3 regions of the Pseudomonas vesperimontis genome follow, and region 1 is predicted to be linked to each of the others. Evidence: predicted binding sites of a transcription regulator. Region 1 holds the regulator's gene; each other region holds the start of a gene.
The links. Region 1 encodes sigma-54, which starts transcription at its own class of promoters, with help from an activator protein. Its sites were predicted from a motif close to ANTGGCATNNANNTTGCTNT; they were not measured.
Positions count from the first base shown of each region.

Region 2: glnK (P-II family nitrogen regulator) is a predicted target of sigma-54. The motif match lies at 3,001-3,020, and genes of this name have one in related genera.
Region 3: glnA (glutamate--ammonia ligase) is a predicted target of sigma-54. The motif match lies at 1,755-1,774, and genes of this name have one in related genera.

Region 1 is NZ_CP149803.1:2,969,364-2,976,729, reverse strand. It holds gene tldD (metalloprotease TldD) at 1-72, shown strand, start outside; gene yjgA (ribosome biogenesis factor YjgA) at 136-654, opposite strand; gene pmbA (metalloprotease PmbA) at 758-2,104, shown strand; gene WF513_RS14155 (HPr family phosphocarrier protein) at 2,169-2,441, opposite strand; gene rapZ (RNase adapter RapZ) at 2,454-3,311, opposite strand; gene ptsN (PTS IIA-like nitrogen regulatory protein PtsN) at 3,314-3,787, opposite strand; gene raiA (ribosome-associated translation inhibitor RaiA) at 3,803-4,111, opposite strand; gene WF513_RS14135 (RNA polymerase factor sigma-54) at 4,303-5,817, opposite strand; gene lptB (LPS export ABC transporter ATP-binding protein) at 5,954-6,679, opposite strand; gene lptA (lipopolysaccharide transport periplasmic protein LptA) at 6,682-7,224, opposite strand; gene lptC (LPS export ABC transporter periplasmic protein LptC) at 7,211-7,366, opposite strand, start outside.
Region 2 is NZ_CP149803.1:170,915-178,280, forward strand. It holds gene WF513_RS00785 (hypothetical protein) at 1-588, opposite strand, end outside; gene WF513_RS00790 (DNA-processing protein DprA) at 610-1,656, opposite strand; partial or broken gene WF513_RS00795 (magnesium chelatase domain-containing protein) at 1,837-2,481, opposite strand; gene WF513_RS00800 (accessory factor UbiK family protein) at 2,521-2,790, opposite strand; gene glnK (P-II family nitrogen regulator) at 3,216-3,554, shown strand; gene WF513_RS00810 (ammonium transporter) at 3,591-4,904, shown strand; gene WF513_RS00815 (ammonium transporter) at 4,983-6,233, shown strand; gene sutA (transcriptional regulator SutA) at 6,488-6,817, shown strand; gene WF513_RS00825 (HAD-IA family hydrolase) at 6,969-7,366, opposite strand, start outside.
Region 3 is NZ_CP149803.1:285,767-293,132, reverse strand. It holds gene typA (translational GTPase TypA) at 1-1,206, opposite strand, end outside; gene WF513_RS01420 (hypothetical protein) at 1,403-1,540, opposite strand; gene glnA (glutamate--ammonia ligase) at 1,871-3,277, shown strand; gene WF513_RS01410 (DUF4124 domain-containing protein) at 3,451-4,011, shown strand; gene WF513_RS01405 (DUF4124 domain-containing protein) at 4,015-4,635, shown strand; gene glnL (nitrogen regulation protein NR(II)) at 4,870-5,952, shown strand; gene ntrC (nitrogen regulation protein NR(I)) at 5,949-7,366, shown strand, end outside.

The sequences.
Region 1 (7,366 bases):
TCAGTGCCAGTGGGCGTCGGCCAGCCAACGTTGAAAATCGATGCCATCACCGTCGGCGGTACGGGTACGTAGAGGCGGTTAAGGCGCGCGTTGGGTGGGTTACGCCGAAGGCGTAACCCACCCAACGCGGCAAGATCAACGCAAGCCGCGTTGCGCTTCATCCAGTTCGCGGATGTATTTGAAGATTTTGCGTGAAGCACCAGGCGCTTTGTTCTGCGCCAGCTCATGCTGAGCTTGGCGTGCCAACTGACGCAGGTATTGGCGGTCGGCGTCGGCGTACTGGCCGACAAAGGCTTCGAGGGTGTCATCGTTACCGTTGATCAAGCGGTCACGCCAACGCTCAAGGTTATGGAAGCGTTCGTTGTATTGGCGCGTTGAGGCGTCGAGTTGGTCGAGCAAGGTCAGGATGGATTCGATGTCCTGATCGCGCATCAGCCGGCCGATAAACTGCATATGGCGCTTTTTTGCGGCATTCGCAGTGTGCTTGGGTGCTTCGGCAAGTGCGCGGCGCAGCTCGTCGGTCAGCGGCAGCTTGTTCAGCAGGTCGAGTTTAAGGGTGGTCAGGCGTTGCCCCAGATCTTGTAGCGCATGCAACTCGCGTTTGACTTGGGTTTTGCTCTTCTCGCCGGAGAAGTCGTCAAGGTATTCAGACATGGTGGCGGTCCAGTGGAAAACGCCGACATGATAGCAGCAAGTTTCCAGCTGTAAGCGACTGGCCTGCGTGGCCGCGCTTGCCGCTTATCGTTCAGGAGTTTTTATGAGTGCAGTAGATACAGTTGGGCCTCAGGCCGTAGCGCAATTACAGGCCCAGGTAGAGCAGATCATCGCTGAGGCGAAAAAGCAGGGCGCGAGTGCCTGTGAGGTGGCGGTATCAGTGGAGCAGGGCTTGTCCACCACGGTGCGTCAGCGCGAAGTGGAAACGGTTGAATTCAACCGTGATCAAGGGTTTGGCATCACCTTGTATGTGGGGCAGCGCAAGGGCTCGGCCAGCACGTCGGCCACCGGGGACGCGGCTATTCGCGAGACGGTGGCGGCGGCTCTGGCCATTGCCAAACATACCTCCGAAGACGAATGCGCGGGTTTAGCGGATGCCGGGCTGATGGCGCGTGAGTTGCCGCAGTTGGACCTCTATCACGCCTGGGCGATCACCCCAGAACAGGCCATCGAACAAGCACTACGCTGCGAGGCAGCGGCATTTGCGGCAGACCAGCGGATCAAGAATGCTGATGGCACCACCCTTAATACCCATCAAGGTTGCCGGGTTTACGGTAACAGCCATGGTTTTATCAGTGGCTATGCCAGTACTCGCCACAGCCTGAGCTGCGTGATGATCGCCGAAGCCGATGGGCAGATGCAGCGTGACTACTGGTATGACGTCAATCGCCAAGGCGAGTTGCTGGCGGACGCCGGCAGCATTGGCCAGCGCGCTGCTGAGCGGGCGGTGAGCCGTTTGGGTGCGCGGCCGGTGCCAACCTGCGAAGTGCCGGTGCTGTTTGCCGCAGAGCTAGCCGGTGGCTTGTTTGGCAGCTTTTTAGCGGCTATTTCGGGCGGCAACCTGTACCGCAAGTCGTCATTTCTTGAGGGCACCTTGGGCCAGCAATTATTCCCCGAGTGGCTAACGCTGGGTGAACGCCCGCATATTCCGCGCGCGCTCGGCAGTGCCGCTTTCGATGGTGATGGTTTGGCAACCTATGCCAAATCTTTTGTTGAGCGTGGCGAGTTACTCTCTTACGTACTCGGCACATACTCCGGGCGCAAGCTGGGTATGCCCAGCACGGCTAACTCCGGCGGCGTGCATAACCTGTTCGTCAGCCACGGCGATGAAGACCAAAAAGCCTTGCTCAAGCGCATGGGTCGCGGCCTGTTGGTCACTGAGTTAATGGGCCAAGGTCTGAACATGGTCACCGGTGATTATTCGCGTGGCGCGGGTGGTTACTGGGTAGAAAACGGCGAAATCCAGTTCCCGGTGCAGGAAGTCACCATCGCCGGCAACATGCGCGACATGTTCAAACAGATTGTCGCGGTGGGCAGTGACGTGGAGTTGCGCGGTAATATACGTACCGGCTCGGTGCTAATTGAGCGCATGACGGTGGCAGGTAGCTGATTTACAGGCATAAAAAAGGGGCTGTCGCTTAAGCGTACAGCCCCTTTTTTATGCCGTGGGCGTTTTACTCGCCTTCGTCGAAGAAGTTGTTGATCAAGTCACTCAGGGCCGCCAGTGCGTCGTCTTCCAACTCGCCTTCGGTATGCACGTGCACGGCTGTGCCTTTACCCGCAGCCAGCATCATCACGGCCATAATACTTTTGCCATCAACCAAGGTTTCTGGGCTGCGGCCGACCTTCACGTGGCAAGGAAAGCGCCCAGCGACGCCAACAAACTTGGCGGCTGCGCGGGCGTGTAAACCCAGCTTATTGATAATGGTGATTTCGCGTGCAGGCATCGCGGTAATTCCTTAACTGAGGTCGCGGTGGCGAATCTGCACGTTTTTTAGGATGGGTTTTAGCGTTTCACCCAGACGGCTGGCCAGGTACACCGAACGGTGATGGCCGCCCGTGCAGCCAATCGCCACCGTGACATAGGCGCGGTTGCTGGCAGCAAAACGCGGCAACCATTTGCTCAGGTAGGCGAGGATGTCTTGGTACATGTCTTCGACATCGGCTTGGGCCGACAGGTATTCAATCACAGGTTGGTCGAGGCCCGAGAAATCGCGCAGATCTGGCTTCCAATAGGGGTTCGGCAAGCAGCGCACATCGAAGACCAAATCAGCATCCACTGGCATACCGCGCTTAAAACCAAAAGACTCCAGCAAAAATGCAGTACCCGGCTCAGGCTGGTTAAGCAGGCGTAACTTGAGGCTGTCGCGCAGTTGATACAGATTGAGGTGAGTGGTGTCGATCTTCAGGTCGGCCAAGTCGATGATCGGCCCCAGCAGCAGGCTTTCGTCGGCGATGGCCTCAGCCAGCGAGCGGCTTTCGTTGGTCAGCGGATGGCGCCGGCGGGTTTCTGAGAAGCGTTTGAGCAGCGTTTCTTCGTCGGCATCCAGGTAGATCACATCGCACTTGATATGCCGAGCACGAACTTCCGCGAGCAACTCGGGAAAGCGCTGCAGATGGCTCGGTAAGTTACGTGCATCAATCGACACCGCGACCTGCGGGTGCAGCAGTTCGGTGTGCACCAGCGCGCGTTCAGCGAGTTCAGGCAGCAGGCCGGCGGGCAGGTTATCAATGCAGTAGAAACCGTTATCCTCGAGCACATTGAGGGCGGTGCTCTTGCCGGAGCCGGAGCGACCGCTGACGATGATCAGGCGCATGCTCAGGCTCTATTGAGTTGGTTTTGTGTGTCGACTACCACTTGGTACAGCGCTTCGCTGCTTGCGGCTTGGCGCAGGCTGGCACGTACCTCACTGCGGTCGAGCATGCTGGCGATTTGTCGCAGCAACTCTAAGTGAGCATCCGTGGCCGCTTCTGGCACCAGTAGGACAAACAGTAGGTCCACAGGCGCACCGTCGATGGCGTCAAAATCCACCGCGGCATCTAAGCGCAGCAGCGCGCTGATGGGCGCTGTACAGCCCGGCAGGCGGCAGTGTGGAATGGCGATGCCGTTACCGAAACCGGTGGAGCCGAGTTTCTCGCGGGCAATTAGGCTTTCGAAAATATCTTGGCCATCCAGGTCAGGCAGCTCACGCGCCACCAGGTTGGCAATCTGTTCGAGAACACGCTTTTTACTGCCGCCCGGCACGTTCACGAGGGAACGACCGGGGGTCAGGATAGTTTCAAGTCGGATCATAGGAGATAGACGACGTCAGCGAGCCATAGCACCCTGTTGACGATCGAGCTGTTTTTCCTTGTGTTTGATGAGTTGTCGATCGAGTTTGTCAGTCAATAAATCGATGGCGGCGTACATGTCGTCATGCTCGGCATTGGCGACGATTTCACCGCCTGCGATATGCAGGGTCGCTTCGATTTTCTGCTTGAGCTTCTCGACCTCCATGATGACTTGTACGTTGGTGATTTTGTCGAAGTGGCGTTCTAATCGGCCGAGTTTTTCGCCGATGTAGTTACGCAGGGCGTCGGTCACATCCAGCTGGTGTCCACTGATGTTGACTTGCATACCGCTTTCTCCTTGTTGCCGTGTGTAAGAAGCAGGTAATAGACCTGCCGCCGGAACACTGTGGCGTGGAAGACGCTGTCAGAACAAGCCCGCAGCCACCGCTAATTGCTTAGTTGCAGTATGGCTGCTTAGCAAAATATGTGGCGTAGGGTGTTGTGCGCAGAATGAGCTGTCTTCCTTCTTGTGGCTGCCTAAATCAATCGCTTGCGCTCACTGGAAGGCGCTATTGCGAGGGATTCACGGTATTTGGCGACCGTGCGGCGGGCAACTTGAATGCCTTGTGCTTCCAGTAGACCAGCGATCTTGCTGTCACTCAATGGCTTTTTCGCATTTTCCGCGGCGACCAATTTTTTGATGATGGCGCGAATAGCTGTGGACGAACATTCGCCGCCCTCAGAGGTGCTGACATGGCTGGAGAAGAAGTATTTCAGCTCATAAATACCGCGCGGGGTGTGCATAAATTTCTGCGTGGTTACCCGCGAAATCGTCGACTCATGCATGCCCACCGCCTCCGCGATATCGTGCAGTACCAAGGGCTTCATCGCCTCGTCGCCGTAATCGAGAAAGCCGCGTTGGTGCTCGACTATTTGCGTCGCCACCTTCATCAAGGTCTCGTTGCGGCTTTGCAGGCTTTTGATAAACCAGCGCGCTTCTTGCAGTTGGTTACGCATGAAGGTGTTATCGGCACTGGAGTCGGCGCGCTTCACAAAGCCGGCGTACTGGGCATTGACGCGCAGGCGCGGCATGGCTTCTTGGTTTAGCTCCACCAGCCAGCGCTCGTTGTGTTTACGCACGATCACATCAGGCACCACGTATTCCGGCTCGCTGGACTCGATGTGCGAGCCGGGGCGCGGATTGAGACTCTGAATCAAGTCTATGACTTGGCGCAGCTCATCTTCCTTGAGCTTCATGCGGCGCATCAGTTGGCTGTAGTCGCGGCTGCCGAGCAAGTCCAGGTAGTCGCCCGCCAAGCGTTGGGCCTCGTTTAACCACGGGGTGCTAGTGGGCAGCTGGCGCAGTTGCAAGAGTAAGCATTCGCCCAGATTGCGCGCGGCGATGCCGGTGGGCTCGAACTGCTGAATGCGGTGCAGCACGGCTTCAACTTCGTCCAGCTCAATGTCCAGTTCCGGATCGAAGGCCTCGACCACTTCTTCCAGGGTTTCTTCGAGGTAGCCTTGCTGGTTGATGCAGTCGATCAGGGTCACGCCAATCAAGCGATCTTTGTCCGACATCGGCGCCAGGTTTAGCTGCCAGAGCAGGTGGCTTTGCAGGCTTTCACCGCTGGAGGTGCGGGTGGTGAAATCCCACTCGTCATCGTCGTTGGTGTTGCTGGGCAAGCTGCTGGCGCTGGTTTGGTAAATGTCTTCCCACGCGGTATCGACCGGTAGCTCGTTAGGAATACGCTCACCCCAATCGCCTTCTTCCAAGTTGTCCACGGTCTGGGTGGCTTCTTGATAGCTGGTTTCTTGATAGGGTGCTTCGGGCTGTTCGCTGGGGCTGGCGCTTTCTGCGCCATCGGCCATGGGGTCCGAATTGTCGAAATCCTCGCCTTCTTCTTGGCGTTCGAGCATCGGGTTAGATTCCAATGCCTCTTGGATCTCTTGTTGCAGATCCAAGGTCGACAGTTGGAGCAAACGGATGGCCTGTTGCAGCTGCGGTGTCATCGTCAGCTGCTGGCCCATTCTCATGACGAGCGATGGTTTCATTGCAGACCTTATTTACCGGCGTCTATGCGCAATCCACTACGGGCGTTTTAAAAAATGCCACTTGGAAGCAAATTATATGCCTGACTCTAAGGGGTTTGCCTAGCCTTGGCTGTGGCCAAAAAGAGAAAAGCTGCAGTTACAGCTTGAACTCGTGCCCCAAGTAGACTTCTTTGACTATTTGGTTGGCGAGGATGGCCTCGGCATTACCTTCGGCGATCAGCTGGCCATCACTGACAATATAAGCTGTTTCACAAATATCCAGAGTCTCGCGCACGTTATGGTCGGTGATCAACACACCGATGCCCTTGGCCTTGAGGTGATGGATGATCTGTTTGATATCGCCAACGGAAATCGGATCAACACCAGCGAACGGCTCATCGAGCAAAATAAACTTGGGGTTGGTTGCCAGCGCGCGAGCGATTTCCACCCGGCGACGTTCACCGCCCGACAGGCTCATGCCGAGGTTGTCGCGGATGTGACTGATGTGGAATTCCTGCAGCAGGCCTTCGAGTTCTTTGCGCCGCGCTGCACCGTCGAGGTCTTTGCGGGTTTCTAAGATGGCCATGATGTTGTCAGCCACGCTGAGCTTGCGGAAAATCGAAGCTTCCTGCGGCAAATAGCCGATACCGGCGCGCGCGCGGCCATGCATCGGTTGATGGCTGACGTCGAGGTCATCAATCATCACCCGACCCTGATCAGCTTGGACCAAGCCGACGATCATGTAAAAACAGGTGGTTTTACCGGCGCCGTTGGGGCCAAGTAAACCGACGATCTGCCCGCTCTCGATGCTCAGGCTGACGTCACGCACGACTTGGCGACCTTTGTAGCTTTTGGCCAAGTGTTGGGCTTTCAATGTGGCCATTTTTACTGCGCCTGTTGTTCAGCGGGTTTGTTCTTTGGCTGGATCACCATATCAATGCGCGGACGTGGCGCGGTGACATTGGTGCCAGTGGCGCGGCCGGCATTGACGATTTGGCGTTGGGTGTCATAAACGATTTTCTCGCCTTCGAAGGTGTTGCCTTCCTGGATCACCTTGGCCTGATCAATTAGCACGACGCGCTCGTTGGCCATAAAGTACTGAATGGTCAGGCCATAGGCCTTAACGATCTGTTTATCGGCTGAGGGCTGTTGCTCGTAGTAGGCCGGCCTGCCGACTGAGGTGAAGACTTCAACATCGCCCTGAGCATTCTGGGTAATGGTGACAGTGTCGCCGGTGACTTTCATGCTGCCTTGGGTGATGACGACGTCGCCGCGATACACTGCCACGCCTTGTTTGTCATCGAGTTCGGCGCTGTCAGCCTGAATACGGATCGGCTGTTCGCGGTCGGATGGCAATGCCCACACGCTGGCACTGCCGAGTGCGACGCTGAGGCTGAGTAGTAGGGGGAGGGTATTAACGAGCCTCATGCAGACCTCTTACGTTGGACAGCAGGAGCATCCTGCCGTCATTCAAGTACGCTTTCATTCCTTGTGCCGTGGTCACCCCATTGGCCGCGTCGATTCTAACGGCTTGCTGGGTCTGCGCATATTCCTTCTCGGGGAAGATGGT
Region 2 (7,366 bases), 950 kb from region 1:
CGAGCGAGCAGTAATAATAAGCAGGGCTGTTAATCTACTGCCACCGTTTTTTACCGTAGTAGTGAGCTTAATGGCAAATAACTGTTGTGTCAGTTCTTTGCCATAACCTGAAAGGTCAACCAGCGCTTTAACGCTATAGTTTTTTTCTTGACCTTCATACCACCATTGACCATTCCAGCCATTGGTCATCGTTATCATATCCTCCAGCTCTTTTGGGGATGAGATTTTGATGCCTAGCCTTTTTACAGCTGCATCAGATGCCCAGTTGGCAGCAATCAGCACGGCTCGCCCATTTTTAGCCATCTGCATATCGATGGAATTAACGGCCAATACCAATATGTCATGGTTCGGTATATTAAGGTGCTTGGCTATCTCAGTAATGATCGACCCATTTTGACGGGCTTCGGCTTTCAGAAATATAACCTTTGATTTTCCAAAGGCCGCATCAAACCATTCAGGCTGGTCATGGTTGGAGACTACTCCAACTGCGTTACCCTTCGCGCTTGAATTGATAAGCGCTTGTACTATATCCGCGTCGGGCTGGCCGTTAATCGTGATTGCTGATGGTGAAGTAATTAGAGCTAGCATCCCTACTCCTTACGCTCTGGATCAGATTAGAGGAAGCTGACCTGATTCAGAGTTTTCCGAACTGTCGACGGTATTTGATGAGCTTGATACAGACTCATCAACTGGTGTGGTTATTTCTGTGGGTATTGATTGTGCTATTTCAGACTGAGTCTTTGAGTTTGAGATCAAATTATATTCATTCATCAATTTATTTGTATCGAACGGAATTTGAAGATTTATCGCGCCATAGGAGTTCGCAGAAAAATCAAGCTCCGGTTTGTCAGGCATCGTGCCTGGTAGGTACACGTTGATGATTCGTTTCTCATACTTGTGGGCAAACTTTACCGTATGAGCAGTGCCACTTTTGATCTGCCATTCGGCAGGTATCAAAATATCCCCGAGGGCAGCTTGTAGCCTATTTCTTCTGACAAAGTTTTCCGCACTGTAAGACTGCTCTGGTAGGTACTCGGTGATCACGGTTCCGCCAGCTTGGAGGATTTTTAACCGTAGGGGCTCCGAGCCTTTCGGGTAATTCTGAAGAATTCCGGTACCCAGTACCGCAATTGTGGGTAGTTGATAGCGCACAGATTCACTGTGGGCTATTTGGTCAATGCCCAATGCAAGTCCGCTGACGGTTACGAAACCTGATTTCGCTAAACTGGATACAACATAGCGAGTAAGGAAAAGGCCGTCGTCTGACGGCTTCCTGGTGCCAACTATTGCTACCGCGTGTTTTTCCAGGTTTTCTACATTGCCCTGTACGAAAAGCCACTCGGGCGCATCAGGTATTTTTCTCAGCTTCGAAGGAAAACTAGGTTCGTTCTTGAATAGCAAAACGACGGCACTGGCTGCTAGATTTCTAGCGGAGGCTAAGCCAACGTTCCAGAGTTTTTCTTGCCCTTCGAGGCCGTCAAAGCCAGCCTCCCTGAAGATCTTATCAAGGCCTGCTTTTTCAGGCTCCTTGAGCAAGTCCTTGTAGCCCGCACCGGATTGCGCAATTTTTTGGATAGTCCAGAAACCAACGCCTTTAACGCTAGCGAGCGCTAAAAACGCCACTTTCTCGCTCCGCCAAAACTCTTTGTCATCCATCCCTTAATAGCCTTCATCGTTACTGCATGGCTCACTTTCGGACGAAAAATCCGTTCCATCCGGCGTGTATATCTTCGTTCCCGATCAACCTTGATTTTGACACACGTCGCCAGCGGCCAAGGGTGCATTGCTCGGCCTGCTATGTCTACTTATGTGTAAGGGTGTATTGCTTCACAACTTAAGCAGATTGTGCGAACCCGCTGCCGCCACCAGCAACGCACGTTTGGCGGCAATTTGCCCCTGCACTTCGGCTAAGTCCGGATAGGGCAGCACGTGACGCAACAAGCCATTAGCTTGATAAGGCGCGATCGGTGTTTGCCCATTAAGGTGCGCGGCGACTTCCAGCAGGTGTTCGACGGCGATCACGTTGAGCCCCGAGGCGAGGCTGGCTTCCTCAGCATTGGCCTTGGGCACCACTAAGGTGCGCCCGGCTGCGCGGGCAGCCAGTGCCGCCGGCAGCACGCCCTGCACCGGGCGTATGGCCCCGGAGAGCGCCAGCTCACCCAAGCATTCGAGGTGTTCCAGCGCTGCCGCCGGTACCTGACCGCTGGCGGCAAGGATGCCAAGGGCAATCGCCAGGTCGAAGCGGCCGCCATCTTTAGGCAGGTCGGCCGGAGCCAGATTCAGGGTGATACGTCGGGGCGGGAAGTCGAAGGCGCAATTGAGAATGGCGCTGCGCACCCGGTCCTTGCTTTCCTTGACTGCTGTTTCCGGCAGGCCGACCAGTGCCAGTGATGGCAGGCCGTTAGCCAAGTGAGCTTCGACGGTAACAGCAGGGGCTTCAACGCCGACTTGCGCGCGGCTGTGGACTATAGCCAGGGACATCGATCACTCCTTGATCAGCTGATACATCCACCTAGGGTGTTATGCGTCGCTTACGCTGCTTTCTGCGCTACGCGCTTCCATCTCCGCGACTTTGGCTTCGAGGGCCTCCAGACGCGCACGGGTGCGCGCCAGCACAACCATTTGGCTGTCAAATTCGTCGCGGCTGACTAAGTCGAGTTTGCTAAAGGCGCTTTGCAGCAACATTTTGAACTGAGCTTCAAATTCGCCACGCGGCAACGGCGCGTCACCGTTAAACAAGCGCGAGGCATGGGTGGACAAGGCGTCTAGCAGGGCTTTAGGTGGCAGCATGGTGAGGTTCCGTTTTCAGGTGGAGGCAGTGTAGCACGCAGTTTTAACCGGCTTGCCGGGTGCCCTTGGCGCCAGCTTGGCCGTCCTGCACGGTTTTCGCGCGCTGCGCGGCGGATGAGCGCACCACGATTGTGCAGTGGCGAGCGGCCACTGCTCAGGAAAAGCCTTGGTTAAACGGCTAACTGTATGAATTAAATCGATTTTAGCCAAACTGGCAAGCTTTCTGCTTTGTCTCTTACGAGGCATGCACCGATGCAGTTCCAGTGCGTCAGACGAAGCGAGAAGTGCTTCGTTAGGAGCGGTGGGTGCGCATCGATGCAGCTGGGTTAGGGCGGCGATGCATTACAAAAGCCAGGCACTGCGCTTAGACTTGAGCCGGGTTCGTAATTCCTGGGGCAAGTCCACCATACACGGGAGAGAGTTACATGAAGCTAGTCACTGCCATCATCAAGCCGTTCAAGCTGGACGACGTCCGTGAGTCACTGTCGGAGATCGGCGTGCAGGGCATCACTGTCACTGAAGTTAAAGGCTTTGGACGCCAGAAAGGCCATACCGAGCTGTACCGCGGCGCTGAATACGTGGTCGATTTCTTGCCAAAAGTGAAAATCGACGTGGCCATCGCTGACGATCAACTCGATCGCGTGATCGAGGCCATCACTAAAGCTGCCAATACCGGCAAGATCGGTGACGGCAAGATTTTCGTTGTAAACCTGGAACAGGCCATCCGCATCCGTACCGGCGAAACCGGCACCGACGCAGTTTAAGCCTCCGCACGAACCCCACGCCCCAGGAGTTAAACCATGACTCTGCGAAAAATCGCAGGGCTAGGAGCCCTTTTGTCTTTCGTTCCTGGCGTTGCCATGGCCGAAGAGGCAAGCCTGAACAGCGGCGACACCGCTTGGATGTTGGTCGCTACTGTATTGGTGTTGTTTATGACCATCCCCGGTCTGGCGCTGTTTTACGCCGGCATGGTGCGTTCCAAGAACGTGCTGTCGGTGTTGATGCAGTGTTTTGCGGTTACCGGGTTGATCAGCATTCTGTGGGTCGTTTACGGCTACAGCCTGGCCTTTGACACGAGCGGCATGGAGCAAGGGGTACTCAACCTCAACTCCTTCGTCGGCGGCCTCTCCAAAGCCTTCCTTTCTGGTTTAACCCTGGACAGCCTGGTGGCTGGAATTCCGGAGAGTGTGTTCATCACCTTCCAGATGACCTTCGCCATCATCACGCCGGCGCTGATTGTTGGTGCCTTTGCCGAGCGCATGAAGTTCTCGGCCATGCTGCTCTTTATGGCGGTGTGGTTCACCTTGGTCTACGCACCGATTGCGCACATGGTCTGGGGCGGCGACGGTGCGCTGATGTGGGATTGGGGCGTGCTCGATTTCGCGGGTGGCACGGTGGTGCACATCAATGCGGGTATCGCCGGTCTGGTGGCCTGCGTTGTATTGGGTAAGCGTAAAGGCTTTCCGACTACCGCGATGCCGCCGCACAACCTGGGCTACACCCTGATCGGCGCAAGCATGCTCTGGGTCGGCTGGTTCGGTTTTAACGCAGGCTCTGCGTTAGCCGCCAACGCCAGCGCTGGGATGGCCATGCTGGTCACTCAGATTGCCACCGCTACAGCGGCGCTGAGCTGGATGTTCGCCGAGTGGATCACGCACCGCAAACCGAGCGTGCTGGGCATTGCCTCGGGTGCTGTCGCGGGGCTGGTGGCGATCACGCCGGCGTCCGGCACAGCAGGGCCAATGGGCGCTCTGGCGATTGGTCTGGCCAGTGGGGTGATCTGCTTCTTCTGCGCCACCAGCCTGAAGCGCAAGCTTGGATACGACGATTCCCTCGACGTATTCGGTGTGCATGCCATGGGCGGCATTGTCGGCGCCATCCTCACTGGTGCGTTCGCCGCACCGGCGCTGGGCGGTTTCGGCACGGTGGTGGATATTCCGGCGCAGTTATGGATCCAGTTCAAAGGGGTGGCCTTCACGGTGGTCTACACCGCGGTGGTGACCTTCGTCATTCTGAAAGTGATCGACCTAGTAATGGGCCTGCGTGTCAGTGAAGAGGAAGAGACCATCGGTCTCGATCTCGCCCTGCATAACGAGCGCGGCTACAACCTGTAAGCACACGTAGCGCGTCCGGAATCAACCCGGGCGTCTTAACCGAATAGCGCTAAAAAGCGTAACGGCAAGAGGTGAACCATGGACAACACAGCATTGACTGCACTGCAGTACGGTTTTGATACGTTTTACTTCCTGATTTGCGGCGCGCTGGTGATGTGGATGGCGGCGGGTTTCGCCATGCTCGAATCCGGTTTGGTGCGCGCCAAGAACACCACTGAAATTCTGACAAAAAACATCGCCCTGTACGCCGTGGCCAGCATCATGTACTTGGTTATTGGCTACCACATCATGTACTCCAGCCCTGAAGGCGGCATCCTGCCAAGCTTGGGTTTCTTGATTGGTGATGAAAATAGTGTCGAGTCAGTATTGGCCGGCGGTGAAGATGCGCCTTACTACTCAGCCCGTTCGGACTTCTTCTTCCAGGTGGTGTTCGCCGCTACCTGCATGTCGATTGTTTCCGGTGCTGTCGCTGAGCGCATGAAGCTGTTTGCCTTCCTGGCTTTCGCCGTGGTCATGACCGGTTTCATCTATCCGGTACAAGGCTTCTGGAAATGGGGTTCAGGCTTCCTCAACGAGGCCGGCTTCCTTGACTTCGCAGGCTCCGGCATCGTGCACATGGCGGGTGCTACGGCGGCTCTGGTTGGCGTACTGCTGCTGGGCGCACGCAAGGGCAAATACGGCCCGAATGGCCAAGTAAACGCCATTCCGGGTGCCAACCTGCCCATGGCCGCACTGGGTACCTTCATCCTGTGGATGGGCTGGTTCGGTTTCAACGGTGGTTCGCAGCTGAAGATGAGCACCATCGAAGACGCTAACGCGGTTGCCCAAGTTTTCGTCAACACCAATATGTCAGCTGCCGGTGGCCTGATCGCAGCGCTCATCGTCGCGCGCGTTCTGTTCGGTAAGGCTGACCTGACCATGGCGCTCAACGGTGCGTTGGCGGGCCTGGTGGCGATCACCGCCGAGCCGTTAACCCCATCGGCCCTGCAAGCCACCCTGATCGGTGGTGTAGGCGGCGTACTGGTGGTGTTCTCGATCCTCGGTCTGGACAAGCTCAAGCTCGACGATCCAGTCGGTGCCATTTCCGTTCACGGGGTGGTCGGTATCTGGGGCCTGCTCGCCGTTTGTCTCACCAACAGCGATGCCACCTTAGGCGCGCAGTTGCTGGGTATCGGTTCAATCTTCGCTTGGGTATTCATCGCCAGCCTGATCGTTTGGTCCATCATTAAACTGGTCATCGGCCTGCGGGTAAGTGAGGAAGAAGAATACGAAGGTGTGGATATCGCTGAGTGCGGCATGGAAGCCTATCCGGAATTCACCAAGCGTTAATTTTCTCTGCTACGAACGAGGGCGCCTATTGGCGCCCTTTGTTTTTTGCACGCCATGCTGCTCTGATGCTTTTAAGCACGTGCGCAGTTGTGATCAAGCGGCAACAGACCCTAAAATGCGCGCCGTCGAGTGCACTTTGCCAGTGCGCAGCGCTCGGCCAAGGCAAGGCCACAGGAATTTTTATTAGCGGTGTTAGAAAGCTGAGGCCGCTGGGCTATAACTACTCTGCTTTTCGCAAGTCATGAGGCTGGAACATGAGCGACGAAGATCTGGAAAACGACGAATTAGAAGGCGCCGACGAAGATGAAGGCGAAGAACTGGCGAGCGCTGATGATGGTGACGGCAGCGATGATGACAACGGTGACGACGAAGTTGCCCCTGCCAGCAAAAGCAAAAAGGTAAAAGCTGCTGTTGCGGTAGAAGAGCTGCCGAGCGTTGAGGCCAAGCAGAAAGAGCGTGATGCCCTGGCCCGCGCCATGGAAGAATTCCTTTCGCGTGGTGGCAAGGTGCAGGAGGTCGAGCCAAATGTGGTCTCCGACCCGCCGAAAAAGCCAGAAGGTAAGTACGGCAGCCGTCCTATCTAGGCGCCTGCGGTAAACCGAAAAGCCCGCAGGTCATAAGCCTGTGGGCTTTTTTGTGCGCGATGCCTTGTTAAGGCAGGCAGATGCCTTTGTAGGGTGGATGGCGCTTTATCCATCCACCGCTCATAGTCGGCCAGGGCCGCGCGTCTGCAGCCTATGCCCAGCTGTGTAGTAGCGTTGGCAGTTCAGCCAACCTGCGGATTTGTCCATCCGGGCTGTTCTCAGCTTCCCAGGGCTTACCCTGCGGGTTGAACCAGATGGCGCGCAGGCCGGCGGCTTGCGCGCCGGCGATATCGTCGCTGGGGTGATCGCCAATATGCACGGCGTGTTCAGCGGCAATTCCGGCGCGCTTCAGGGCTTCGGTAAACGGTTTGGGGTCGGGTTTGCCGATGCCCAGTTCCTCGGCGCACAGGGCGAACTGAAAGTAGTCTGCGAGGCCCAGTCGCCGCACATCAGCATTGCCGTTGGTGATCACCCCAAGCTGGAAGCGATTGGCCAACGCTTCAAGGGTTGGATGGACATCGGCGAACAACTCTACCTGATGGCGTGCGG
Region 3 (7,366 bases), 1.1 Mb from region 1:
GTTTTCGAACGGCTCCTGCTTCACGCCGGCAACTTCACGGATGATCACTTCCGGGCGACCCACGCCCATTTCGAAGCCTTCGCGACGCATGGTTTCGATCAGTACCGAGAGGTGCAGCTCACCACGGCCAGAAACCTTGAAACGGTCGGCCGAGTCGCCCTCCTCAACACGCAATGCCACGTTGTACAGCAACTCTTTGTCCAGACGCTCTTTGATGTTACGGCTGGTGACGAACTTGCCTTCTTTACCGCAGAACGGCGAATCATTGACCTGAAAGGTCATGGATACGGTTGGCTCGTCGACGGTCAGCGGCTTCATTGCTTCGACATTGTTGATGTCGCACAGGGTGTCGGAAATAAACAGCTGGTCCATGCCGCTGACGCAGACGATGTCACCGGCGGTGGCTTCTTCAACGTCGATACGGTGCAAGCCGTGGTGGCCCATCAGCTTGAGGATACGACCGTTGCGGCGCTTGCCGTCGGCGTCGATGGCGACCACTGGGGTGTTCGGCTTGACGCGACCACGGGCGATACGGCCAACACCGATAATGCCGAGGAAGCTGTTGTAGTCCAGCGCCGAGATTTGCATCTGGAACGGACCATCGACATCCACCTTAGGGGACGGCACGTTGTCGACGATGGACTGGTACAGCGGTGTCATGTCTTCAGCCATCTCGGTGTGTTCCAGACCGGCAATGCCGTTCAGGGCGGAGGCGTAGACGACTTTGAAGTCCAGTTGTTCTTCGGTGGCACCGAGGTTGTCGAACAGGTCGAAGATCTGGTCCAGAACCCAATCCGGACGCGCGCCTGGACGGTCAACCTTGTTGATCACCACGATTGGACGCAGGCCGGCTTCGAAGGCCTTCTTGGTCACAAAGCGGGTTTGTGGCATCGGGCCGTCTTGGGCGTCAACCAGCAGCAGCACGGAGTCAACCATCGACATCACGCGCTCAACTTCACCGCCGAAATCGGCGTGGCCGGGGGTGTCGACGATGTTGATGTGGTAGCCGTTCCAGTTGATCGCGGTGTTCTTGGCAAGAATGGTAATGCCACGCTCTTTTTCCTGGTCATTGCTGTCCATCACGCGCTCGTCGTTGAGCTCGTTGCGCTCAAGGGTGCCGGACTGGCGCAGGAGCTTGTCCACCAGGGTGGTCTTACCGTGGTCAACGTGGGCAATGATGGCGATGTTGCGTAGATTTTCGATCACGTGTGTATCTCGATCAGAGGATTCGGTGTGCCGCCTAGTGTAGGGGGCGAATATTAACTAACTGCGATTTCTGCCAGGCGGCGTGAAAGCGTAAATCACGCCGCCGGTATGTCGGGAGGGCGATGGCGGATGCTGCCGCCATTCAACCCGGGCGTCTTATGTCGGACGATAAACGCGCGCACTGGCATACCCCTCATTAGCCGCTGACCTGCTGCGGGTGGTCACGCTCAGACAAAACCGAACCGGTGTTCTTCTCCAGCTGACGGATCAAGCGCTTGCGCACCGGCCGACTTTTTAGAGTGACGCTTGGGAAGACTTTAACGATCAGTTTCATGAAAACAGTGGGTGCCGAAGCTGCGAAAAAACAGGGGCGCGGATTATAGCGGAAATTGCTCACGCTTTGATCAAAAATCCTCACACCGACAAAGCGTGCACTTATTTGGTGCGATCGTGAAATATAGCTACCCATAACGGTGCAAATATTAGCTATGCATTACCATGCAGCCCTCGCTAGCCGTGATGTTCAGGCCTTGCACCCATTCTCGTGCACTGGCATGCAATTTGCTTCCTTGTGAGGCAGGATGCGCCGAGGGACTATGACCGCCGGTCAGCACCACATTTATCAAGGGCTCAGCACTCGAGCTTTAGCCACCTGGAGGACAGCATGTCGAAGTCGATTCAACTCATTAAAGAACACGACGTGAAGTGGGTAGACCTGCGCTTCACCGATACCAAGGGTAAGCAGCACCACATCACCATGCCGGCGCGTGACGCGCTGGATGACGAGTTTTTCGAAGTCGGCAAAATGTTCGACGGCTCCTCTATCCATGGCTGGAAAGGCATCGAAGCCTCGGACATGATCCTGCTGCCGGTTGACGACACCGCGGTAATGGACCCGTTCACCGAAGAACCAACGCTGATCATCGTGTGCGACATCATCGAGCCAAGCACTATGCAGGGCTACGACCGCGACCCGCGCTCGATCGCCAAGCGCGCTGAAGCATTCCTGAAAACCACAGGTATCGGTGACACCGTTTTCGTTGGCCCAGAGCCTGAGTTCTTCATCTTCGACGAAGTGAAGTTCAAATCCGATATCTCTGGCTCCATGTTCAAAATCTACTCTGAGCAAGGCTCCTGGATGTCCGATCAGGACGTTGAAGGCGGTAACAAAGGTCATCGCCCAGGCGTCAAAGGTGGTTACTTCCCTGTTCCGCCGTTCGACCATGACCATGAAATCCGTACTGCCATGTGTAATGCCATGGAAGAAATGGGTTTGGTCATTGAAGTTCACCACCACGAAGTCGCGACTGCTGGCCAGAACGAAATTGGCGTGCAGTTCAACACCCTAGTTAAAAAGGCTGACGAAGTTCAGACCCTTAAGTACTGCGTACACAACGTGGCGGATGCCTACGGTAAAACTGCGACCTTTATGCCGAAGCCGCTTTACGGCGACAACGGTTCGGGTATGCACGTGCACCTGTCCATCGCTAAAGATGGCAAGAACACCTTCGCTGGCGAAGGCTATGCCGGCCTGTCCGACATCGCCCTGTACTTCATCGGCGGCATCATCAAGCACGGCAAAGCGTTGAACGGCTTCACCAACCCGTCGACCAACTCCTACAAGCGTCTGGTCCCAGGCTTTGAAGCCCCAGTGATGCTGGCTTACTCGGCGCGTAACCGTTCGGCCTCGATCCGTATCCCGTACGTGTCCAGCCCGAAAGCACGCCGCATCGAAGCACGCTTCCCTGATCCGGCTGCCAACCCATACTTGGCCTTCGCCGCTCTGCTGATGGCCGGTATCGACGGCATTCAGAATAAGATTCACCCTGGTGATGCGGCTGACAAAAACCTGTATGACCTGCCACCAGAAGAAGGCAAGTTGATCCCGCAAGTGTGCGGCAGCTTGAAAGAAGCCCTGGAAGAACTGGACAAGGGCCGTGCCTTCCTGACCAAAGGCGGTGTGTTCTCCGACGACTTTATCGATGCCTACATCGAGCTGAAATCCGAAGAAGAAATTAAAGTACGCACCTTTGTGCATCCACTGGAATACGACCTGTACTACAGCGTCTAATCCAGCACGCGTCACAAGAGGCCACCTTAGGGTGGCCTTTTGCGTTTAGCCGCGAGCCCGGTGCGCATTTCGCTCCGCTGTTTTATGCGCGGGTACACGCCATCTCATCAACGCGCTTGCCAGAGCGCCCGAGCAGTGCAAGGCTTAGGTCTCATTAACCGGGAGAGTCAGGTATGCGCTCTTTACTCATCTGTCTGTTGCTGAGCATGGCCCTACCGGCCGCTGCGCAGATCTATACCTACACCGACGCCAATGGCAATACGGTATTCACCGATCAGCCGCCGGAAGGCCAGGTGACCGAAAATGTTGAGCTGCCTGCAACCAACAGTGTGTCGATGCCCGTGCCCAGCCAGCCCGCCGCTGCAAGCGCCGCTACAACTGAGCAAGCAGCGCCCTACAGCATGTTGCAACTGACTGACATTCCTAGCGATGAAGCCCTGCGCGCCAACAACGGTACCTTCAGTGTGGGCGTGGCTATTGAGCCCCGCCTGGCCAGCAACCATCGCTTGCGTTTGCTGCTCGATGGTAAGCCGTACGGTCAACCGAGCAACGTGCCGCGCCTGCAGGTCAGCAACGCTGATCGTGGCGAGCACAGCTTGGCCGTGGAAGTGTTAAGCGGTGAATCTTCGCTCCAGCAAAGCGCCACGGTGAATTTCACCGTCCAGCGCGTCAACACCAGCAGCCCAGCCCTCCGGCCGCCGGCCCCACCCGCAAAACCAAAGCCAGCCCCCTAACCTATGCGCAACCTGCTGTTCTGCTGTTTGATGCTGCTCGCCCTGCCCACATTGGCGCAGGTTTATACCTATATAGATGCCGAGGGTAATCGAGTATTCACCGACCAACCCACGTCCAGCCAAGCCGAGCGCGTGCAACTGGCGCCGAGTAACTCGATGTCGGCCACGCCCAGCGCCCCGCCTGCACCCACTTTTTTACCGCCGCCAGAACCCAGCCTGCGTTATAGCTTGCTGAGAATTTTGGTGCCACAGCCTGACGCCAGTATCCGCGACAGCGCGGGCAACTTGATTGTCAGTGTTAACAGTGAGCCAAAACTCTTCCCGCAACACCGCTATCGCCTGCTTATAGACGGTCAACCGGTGGGCGAAGTCGGCAGCAGCCCGGTATTCCCGCTGAGCAACATTGACCGCGGCACCCACCAGTTGGCCGTGGAAATCATCGACGCGCAAGATCGCATTATCGAGCGCACACCCAGCCAGCCCTTCCACATGCTGCGCATATCCCTCGTACAAAAGCGCAACGCTAACCCGTGCAAAAAGGTGGATTACGGCGTACGCCCCGAATGCCCGCTCAAAGACAAACCAGCGGAAAAGAAAGACATCCCCTTCGTGCCATTCCTCTAGGCACTGTTACTGTTCACGCCCGGACACCCAAACAGGCAGGCCGCCCCGCACCAATTAAGTGCAAAAAAACCGGGCATTTCTATACGCTCCCTGTTTTGGGTCAGCCTATTGCGCTTCAAAGCAGCCCATTTACGCCATTACAAAGCTAACTGCGCGTCTTTTCGGGGCTTTGGTTTGCTTCTTGCATTTTCTAGCAGTAATGCTGGAACCCAAGGGTCTGCGACATTCCATATGATCATCAACGACGCACTGCATCGCCTGCTGCTGGATAACCTGACCACTGCCACGCTGCTGCTCAATGACAACCTGCGCCTGGAGTACATGAACCCTGCGGCGGAGATGCTGTTGGCCGTCAGTGGCCAGCGCAGTCACGGGCAATTCATCAGCGAACTGTTCACCGAATCCAGCGAGGCACTCAGCGCCCTGCGCCAAGCCGTTGAACATGCTCACCCGTTCAACAAGCGTGAAGCGGTGCTGACCTCAGTCAGCGGGCAGACGCTGACCGTCGACTACGCGGTGACGCCTGTGCTGAGCCGAGGCGAAACCCTGTTGCTGCTGGAAGTGCATCCACGCGACCGCCTGCTGCGTATCACCAAGGAAGAAGCGCAACTGTCTAAGCAGGAAACCAGCAAAATGCTGGTGCGCGGCCTGGCACACGAAATCAAGAATCCGCTGGGTGGCATCCGCGGCGCAGCGCAGTTGCTGGCACGCCAGTTACCCGAGGAGAGCCTCAAGGATTACACCAACGTGATCATTGAGGAGGCCGACCGCCTGCGTAACTTGGTCGACCGCATGCTCGGCTCAAACAAGTTGCCATCGTTGGCGCTCACCAACGTGCATGAAGTGCTGGAGCGCGTCAGCAGTCTGGTGGAGGCGGAGAGCCAGGGCAGCATCATTTTGGTGCGCGACTATGATCCGAGTATTCCCGATGTACTGATCGACCGTGAGCAGATGATCCAAGCGGTTCTGAACATCGTGCGCAATGCTATGCAGGCCATCAGCTCGCAACATGATCTGCGCCTAGGCCGCATCACCCTGCGCACGCGCGCTCTGCGCCAATTCACCATCGGCCATTGCCGTCACCGCCTCGTAACCAAGATCGAGATTATCGACAACGGTCCAGGCATCTCGCCTGAATTGCAGGAAACCATTTTCTTTCCCATGGTCAGCGGGCGGGCCGACGGTACCGGTCTTGGCTTGGCTATCACCCAGAACATCATCAGCCAGCACCAAGGCTTGATCGAGTGCGAAAGCCATCCTGGCCATACCGTGTTCTCGATCTTCCTACCGCTGGAACAAGGAGTAACGACGCCATGAGTCGCAGTGAAACCGTCTGGATTGTTGATGACGATCGCTCCATCCGCTGGGTACTGGAAAAAGCCTTGCAACAAGAAGGCATGACCACCCAAAGCTTCGACAGCGCGGATGGCGTACTCAGCCGCCTGAGCCGCCAGCAACCTGATGTGATCATTTCTGATATCCGCATGCCGGGCGCCAGCGGTCTTGAGTTGCTGGCATGCATTCGTGAGATGCACCCGCGCCTGCCAGTGATCATCATGACGGCGCACTCCGATCTGGACAGCGCCGTGGCCTCCTACCAAGGCGGTGCATTTGAATACCTGCCTAAACCTTTTGATGTTGACGAAGCCGTCTCCCTGGTCAAGCGCGCCAACCAGCACGCCCAAGAACAGCAGAGTTTGAGCGTACCGATCGAGCAACCGCGCACGCCAGAGATCATCGGTGAAGCGCCGGCTATGCAGGAGGTGTTTCGCGCCATCGGTCGTCTTTCGCATTCCAATATTACCGTGCTGATCAACGGCGAATCCGGCACCGGCAAAGAACTGGTGGCCCATGCCCTGCACCGCCACAGCCCGCGGGCGATCTCACCGTTTATCGCGCTGAATATGGCGGCGATCCCTAAGGACCTGATGGAGTCTGAGCTATTCGGTCACGAAAAAGGCGCCTTTACCGGAGCAGCTAACCAGCGCCGCGGGCGTTTCGAGCAAGCCGACGGCGGTACCTTGTTTCTTGATGAGATCGGCGATATGCCGGCCGACACACAAACCCGCCTGCTGCGCGTGCTGGCGGATGGTGAGTTCTACCGGGTTGGCGGCCATACCCCAGTCAAAGTCGATGTGCGCATCATCGCCGCCACGCACCAAAACTTGGAAACTCTGGTACAGGCTGGGAAGTTCCGTGAAGACCTGTTCCACCGCCTCAACGTCATCCGCATTCATATTCCAAGGCTGTCTGATCGCCGCGAAGACATCCCAACGCTGGCCCGGCATTTCCTTAGCCGCGCGGCGCTGGAACTGGCAGTCGAGCCCAAACTGCTGAAAAGCGAAACCGAGGACTACCTCAAACACCTGCCTTGGCCCGGCAACGTGCGCCAGCTGGAAAACACCTGCCGCTGGATCACCGTCATGGCTTCAGGCCGTGAAGTGCATGTCAGTGACCTGCCGCCCGAACTGCTCAGCCAACCCCAGGAAAGCACCCCCGTCAGTAATTGGGAACAAGGCCTGCGTCAGTGGGCCGACTCAGCATTGGCACGCGGGCAATCCAACCTGCTGGAAACTGCCGTACCAGCTTTCGAGCGAATCATGATCGAAACTGCCCTCAAGCACACCGCCGGCCGCCGCCGCGACGCCGCCGTGCTACTGGGCTGGGGCCGCAATACCCTAACGCGCAAGATAAAAGAACTGGGTATGAACGTCGCCAGCGCCGATGACGA